DNA from 2 places in the Bittarella massiliensis (ex Durand et al. 2017) genome. Region 2 is predicted to be linked to the other one. Evidence: riboswitches for the same ligand, from Rfam matches in the RefSeq annotation. Region 2 holds a riboswitch; the other holds the start of a gene.
The links. Region 2 has a riboswitch for cyclic di-GMP ahead of GT748_RS00805 (leucine-rich repeat protein). Riboswitches for the same ligand answer to the same signal wherever they lie in the genome.
Positions count from the first base shown of each region.

Region 1: linked by a shared signal. The riboswitch ahead of GT748_RS13310 (GGDEF domain-containing protein) and the one ahead of GT748_RS00805 (leucine-rich repeat protein) in region 2 are both predicted to bind cyclic di-GMP.

Region 1 covers NZ_WWVY01000015.1:55,426-58,819, forward strand. Annotated here, with positions in the region: gene accC (acetyl-CoA carboxylase biotin carboxylase subunit) at 1-64, shown strand, start outside; gene accD (acetyl-CoA carboxylase, carboxyltransferase subunit beta) at 68-913, shown strand; gene GT748_RS13305 (acetyl-CoA carboxylase carboxyltransferase subunit alpha) at 926-1,729, shown strand; cyclic di-GMP riboswitch class I at 1,878-1,965, shown strand; gene GT748_RS13310 (GGDEF domain-containing protein) at 2,028-3,394, shown strand, end outside.
Region 2 covers NZ_WWVY01000001.1:170,190-173,583, reverse strand. Annotated here, with positions in the region: gene pheT (phenylalanine--tRNA ligase subunit beta) at 1-1,100, shown strand, start outside; gene GT748_RS00810 (IreB family regulatory phosphoprotein) at 1,177-1,422, shown strand; cyclic di-GMP riboswitch class I at 1,583-1,659, shown strand; gene GT748_RS00805 (leucine-rich repeat protein) at 1,706-3,394, shown strand, end outside.

The sequences.
Region 1 (3,394 bases), on a different contig from region 2:
CACCAACTTTTTGGAAAAGAGCGATCTCCTGGCCCAGTTTTCGCGCCAGGGAGAGGGGGAATAGACCGTGATCCTGGACATGTTCAAAAAGACCCGCACCGTCTCGCAGTTCCTCAAGCCGCAGAAGGACGACGAGGGCGACCCCAAAGAGGTGGTGGTCTGCAAGCGCTGCAAAAAAGAGGTGCTGCGGCAAAATTACGCCAAAAATCTCTTCGTCTGCCCCCTCTGCGGCCACTGCAGCCGGGTCTCGGCCTATGACCGCATCGCCATGACCTGCGACGAGGGCAGCTTTCGCGAACTCGACCGCAAGCTGCGCAGCGGCAACCCCCTCAAGTTCAAGGGCTACCCCGAAAAGCTGGAAAACCTGCGCAGCGCCACCGGCCTGCAGGAGGCGGTGGTCACCGGGGTGGGGAAGATCGGCGGCCACCCCGCCGCCGTCGGGGTGATGGACAGCCACTTCCTCATGGCCTCGATGGGCAGCGTGGTGGGGGAGAAGCTGGCCCGCCTCTTTGAGTACGCGGCCAAGAAAAAGCTGCCGGTCGTCCTCTTTACCGCCTCCGGCGGGGCGCGGATGCACGAGGGCATCTACTCCCTGATGCAGATGGCCAAGGTCAGCGCCGCTGTGGGCCGCCACTCCCAGGAGGGGCTGCTCTACGTGACCGTCCTCACCGACCCCACCACCGGCGGGGTCACCGCCAGCTTTGCCATGCAGGGCGACATCATCCTCGCCGAGCCCCGGGCCACCATCGGCTTTGCCGGGCGCCGGGTCATCGAGGGGACCATCGGCGAAAAGCTGCCCAGCGGCTTTCAGTCGGCAGAATTTCTCTGTGAGCACGGCTTTGTGGACCGGATCGTCCCCCGCCCCGAGATGCGGGAGACCCTGCAAAAGATCCTGGCCATTCACAGCAAGTAAGGAGGGCGCGCCATGGCACCGAAAACCGCCTATGAGCGGATGCAGCTCATCAAAAATATCCACCGCCCCAGCGTGGAGCAGTACGTCTCCGCCCTGGTGGAGGACTTTATCGAGTTTCACGGCGACCGCGCCTTCGGCGACGACGCGGCCATCTACGGCGGCATCGGCCTGTTGGACGGCCGGGCCGTGACGGTGGTGGGCCACCGCAAGGGCCACTCCACCGAGGAGAACATCCGCTACAACTTCGGGATGGCCCACCCCGAGGGGTACCGCAAGGCCATGCGGCTGTTTGACCAGGCCGAGAAGTTCGGGCGGCCGGTCCTCCTCTTCGTCGACACCCCCGGCGCCTTCTGCGGGGTCGGGGCGGAGGAGCGGGGCCAGGGCGAGGCCATTGCCCGCTCCATCCAAAAGCTGATGTTCCTCAAGGTGCCGGTCCTCACCGTCATCACCGGCGAAGGGGGCAGCGGCGGGGCTCTGGGGCTGGCGGTGGCCGACCGGGTCTACATGTTGGAGAACGCCGTCTACTCGGTCATCTCCCCCCGGGGGTTCGCCTCCATCCTCTGGAAAGACCCCTCCAAGGAGGAGCAGGCCGCCGAACTGCTGAAGATGACTGCCCCCGACCTGCTGGGCTTCGGCATCATCGACGGCATCATCCCCGAGCCCAAGGGCGGGGCCCACACCGACCCGGCCAAGACCTGCATCGCCGTCAAGGAGGTGCTGGTGCGGGAACTGGAGGTCCTCTGCACCCAGAACACCCGTACCCTGCTGGACAACCGGTACCAGAAGTACCGCAGCATGGGGGTCTACGGCGGCTGACGCGCCGACGGTCCATTGCCTTTTGCAGGCGGCGGAACACATTCCGCCGCCTTTTTGCATATTTTAAAAAAAGCCGACTATTTTTGGATAATATCCGTTGTTTCACAACGCCAAACTTGCTATAATACGGATATATCGACTTTTCAACTGAATAGATGGGCAAACCGGGCGAAAGACCGGGACGCAAAGCCAAGGGCCTACCTCCCCCCAGGGGGACAGGGCAGCCGGCTGCACCTCCCCCCTTCCGTATCGCGCTGCGCCCATCCGGCAGATCAGTCAAAACAGGAGGGGATTTTTGATGTTTCGACACGGCAAGCGGGGGATCGCCCTCCTCTGTGCCCTTCTCTGCGCGCTGCTCTGCCTGGGGGGCCCTGCAGCGGCCCTGGCGGCACAGCCCCAGGCCACCGCCACCGTGCGGGTGGGGTTCCCCATTTTGCAGGGTTTTTCTGAAAAGACGGCGGACGGGGAGTACACCGGCTACACCTACGAGTACCTGCAGGAGATCGCCAAGTACACCGGCTGGGAGTACGAGTTCGTCGAGGTCGAGGGGGACATCAACACCTCCCTCACCACCCTGCTGGACATGTTGGAGTCCGGGGAGATCGACCTGATGGGGGGGATGCTCCGCAGCGAGCAGACCGAAGAGCTTTACGACTTTCCCGAATACAGCGCCGGCACCTCCTTTGCGGTGCTGACGGTCCGCGCCGACAACACCCGCTTCAGCGAGAGCGACTACTCGGCCCTCTCCAACATCCGGGTGGGGGCCCAGGCCACCGCCAAGCGGCGCATCCAGCACTTCGAGAGCTTCTGCACGGCCAACAACATCGACGCCCAGGTGGTGACCTATCAGGGGGAGGACCCCTGGCTGGATGCGCTGGACAGCGGCGAGGTGGACGCCCTGTTGGAGGCGGACACGGCGGTGGGCTCGGACCGGCGGATCATTGCCCGCTTTGCCGAGAGCCCCCACTACTTTGCCACCACCAAGGGGAAGACCGACATCATCAGCGGTCTGAACACCGGTCTCGCCAAGATCCGCGAGGTGGATTTCCACTACGACACCCAGCTCTACGAGAAGTACTTTGGGGAGAACGACGACCCGACCCTCTTTTTGAGCCAGGAGGAGCGGGACTATATCTCCTCCAGCGGCACCCTGCGGGCGGTCTACCCCGCCGGATGGGACCCCCTACACCACCAGGAAAAGGGGGAGTTCACCGGGGTGAGCGCCACCCTGCTGGAACAGATCGGCCGCGAGACCGGCCTCTCCTTTGACTGCCGCGAGGTGGCCAGCTACCAGAAGGGAGTCGAGATGGTCCAGGCGGGGGAGGCCGACCTCCTCATCGGGTCGCCTCCCAACGCAGAGGCGGCCACCGAGGCCGGCCTCACCCTCACCCAGTCCTACCTGCCCTTACAGCGCATCCTGGTGCGCGGCAACGCCACCGACCCCGGCAGGGAAAACCGCTCCGCCTGCCTGCGGGGCTACCCGGTCAACGATGAGCTGGCCGGGCAGGAGATCGTCTGGTATGATACCCCCTTGGCCTGCCTGCAGGCGGTGGAGCGGGGAGAGGTCGACTCCTTTGTCACCAACTCCTACCTGCTGCAACAGTACCTGCAAAACCGCTCCTCCCGAAACCTGGTCTACTCCCCGCTGGACGACTCCTCCGCCGG
Region 2 (3,394 bases):
ACATCCCCCGCAGCGAGATGGAGGAGTACCTGACCCGCCTGGGCTTTGGCATCGACGGCGGCGACGTGGTGGTGCCCACATTCCGCGCCGACGTGGAGCACAAGGCCGACGTGGCCGAGGAGATCGCCCGCATCTACGGCTACGACAAGATCCCCGCCACCCTGGCCAAGACCGCCGACGAGGCCGAGCTGACCGAGGAGCAGAAATTCAAGCGCGCCGTGGGCGGCGCCCTGGTGGGGATGGGGCTCAATGAGATCATTACCTACACCTTCATCAGCCCCAAGTACTACGACAAGATCGACCTGCCCGCCGAGAGCCCCCTGCGCGACAGCGTCACCATCCGCAACCCCCTGGGCGAGGACACCAGCGTCATGCGCACCACCGCCATCCCCTCCATGTTGGAGGTGCTGGCCCGCAACTACGCCAACCGCAACCTCTGCTGCCAGATGTACGAGATCGCCACCGAATACCGCAAACAGGGCGGCCCCGACGACCTGCCTGACGAGAGCGAGGCCGTCCTCATCGGGATGTACGGCGGGGAGAGCGACTTCTACCGCCTCAAGGGGGTCGTGGAGAACCTGCTGGAGGCCACGGGGGTGAAGGACGCCTCCTTCCTGCCCGAGAAGGGCGACCCCACCTTCCACCCCGGCCGCTGCGCCAAGCTGCTGCTGGGCGGGGAAGAGGCGGGCACCCTGGGGGAGATCCACCCTCACGTGGCCCAGAACTACGGCATCAAGCAGAAGGTCTATCTGGCCCGCATCCCCCTGGCGGGGCTGCTGAAAAACGCCCGCAGGGAGATCAACTACCGGCCGCTGCCCAAGTTCCCCGCCACCACCCGCGATCTGGCCCTGGTCTGCGACGAGTCGGTGCTGGTGGGCGACATCTCCCGCGCCATCGCCGAGAGCGCCGGCAGCCTGCTGGAAGGGGTGGAGTTCTTCGACATCTACCGCGGCAAGCAGATCGGCGAGGGGAAAAAGAGCGTCGCCTACAAGCTGATCTTCCGCTCGGACAGCGAGACCCTCAAGGACGAGCACGCCGACGCGGCCGTGGAGCGGGTGCTGGGGGCGCTGGAGCCCCTGGGCATCACCCTGCGCAGCTAATATTTTCCAGAAGTGGACGGCATTTTTCTTGATTCTTGGGGCAGGATAGTGTATCCTACAAAGAGAGGTGATCGCTATGCAGGACAAAACCATGACCTTTTCGATTTATGAGGACAAGGAGGACGAGACCCGCCGCATCCTCACCCAGGTCTACGACGCCCTGAAACACAAGGGCTACAACCCCATCAACCAGATCGTGGGGTACATCCTGTCCGAGGACCCCACCTACATCACCACCTACGACAACGCCCGCAGTCTGGTGCGCAAGCTGGACCGCGACGAGCTGCTGCGCACCCTGGTCAAATCCTACCTGGGCGAATAGGCGCTCTGCCATCCAACATCCGTCTGTCGCCCCCGCCGGGGGCGGCGGTAAAGGGACGCGGACTCCCCCCTCGGGAGTTCGCGCCCCTTTTTTGTTTTCCTTGTCAAAGCCCTGACAAAGGTGTATCATAAAGGAGTCATAATTTCACACTTTATAAAGTGAACTAAACGGGCAAACATGCAGGGGTGCAAAGCCACAGGGTCTTCTTTCGCACAGGGACGACAGCCGGTTGCCGCATTCGGCCCTGCCGCGAGGACACTTGGCAAAAAGAGGGGGTTTTACTGTGAGATTTGCAAAGAGGCGGCGGGGGGCAGTCGCCCTTGTCTTGCTGGTGGCGCTGGCTGTCCTGTCCCTTTCCACCTGGGCGGAGGAGGCCCCCTACACCGGGGCGGTCTTCACCTGGGCGGAGGCGGGGGGCGGGGTCGCCGTCACCGGCTTTGACGACGGCTACCTCGCCTCCCTCACCGAGGCGCAGAGGGGGGACATTGCCATCATCATCCCCGAAACCATCGGCGGAAAGCCGGTGACCGCCATCGGCGATCTGGCCTTTTACAACAACACCCACCCCTCGTACAAGGACTGCCGGTTCACCTCGCTGGACCTCTCCCAGGCGACCCACCTGGTCCAGATCGGGGAGATGGCCTTTGACAGCCACAGCGAGCTCACCGGCCCGCTGGCCCTCCCCGCCTCGCTGGAGACCATCGGCAAACAGGCCTTTATGGGCTGCCGGTTCACCGGCTCCCTCGACCTGCCCGCCGCCCTCACCACCCTGGGGCAGGGGGCCTTCAAGTACAACACCGGTCTCACGGGGGTGCGCTTTCCCGCCGGGCTGACCACCATTGAAAACGCGGCCTTTTCGGGCTGCACCGGTCTGTCGGGGGAACTGGCCCTCCCAAAGTCCCTCAAGAAGATCGGCGCCCAGGCCTTTCAGTCCTGCAGCGCCCTCACCGGCACCCTGACCCTGCCCGAAGAGCTGACCTTCCTGGGCTCCCAGGCCTTTTACGGGACCAACGTTTCCACCGCCGTCCTCCCCCCAGACCCCACGGTCGTTCTGGAAAACGGCGGCACCGCCTTTCGCAACTGTGCCCGGCTGACCGCCCTCCTCTGCACCGAGGAAAACTACGCCGCTTACGCCAAGTCCCTCACCTATGCCGACGCCAAAAAGCTGCTGGGCTACCCGATAAGCGTCTCCTATGCCGACGGCTCGGCCCCCGCCCTTGAGCGGCTCTTCGGCCGCCCCCTCAACCTGGTCAAGGGCGCAGACGGCCACTGGGCGACGGACAGCGGCTTTGCCCTGCCGGCGGACGACGGCAGCACCGGCTACCTGACCCGGTGGAGTTTTGCCGAGGGGGGGAGCACCGTCTCCCCCGCCAGCGCGGTGAGCGGCGCCACCCTCTACCCCGTTCGCGGCTACGCCGACCCGGTGCTGACCCCCAGCGACAGCCGGGTCTCCAAGGTGTACGACGGCCAGCCCGTCGAGCTGAAAATCGATATCTCCCACCCCCTCAAGGGCGACAAGGTCTTTTTTTACTGCATGTGGACCAAGGTCCACAACTACCAAAAGGACAAAGACAGGTGGTCCACCGACAACTGCTGGACCGCCGTCGATGTGGCCGACAGCGCCCCCGGTGGCGGCGACTGGTACCAGGTGACCGTCTACGGCTACGACTACGCCACCAAGACCAACTTCTACAAGAGCCAGACCCACTACTTCTACCTCGACATCCAGCCGGCCGACGCCACCGTGCTGCCCGTCTGCGCCGGGGACGCCCCGCTGGAGTCCGGCCTTCCCTCCCTGGCTCTGGGCGAGGGGAGCACCCCCGGCGCCATCGCCTGGGAGGAGGGCCAGACCCCGGTGGCCGGCACCGCCAACTACCGCTGGACTTTTGAGCCCGACAGCGGCAATTACCGGGGCACCGGCGGCGAGGTGGCGCTGACCCTCCACCCGGCCCCGGCCATCGCCGTCGAGGCG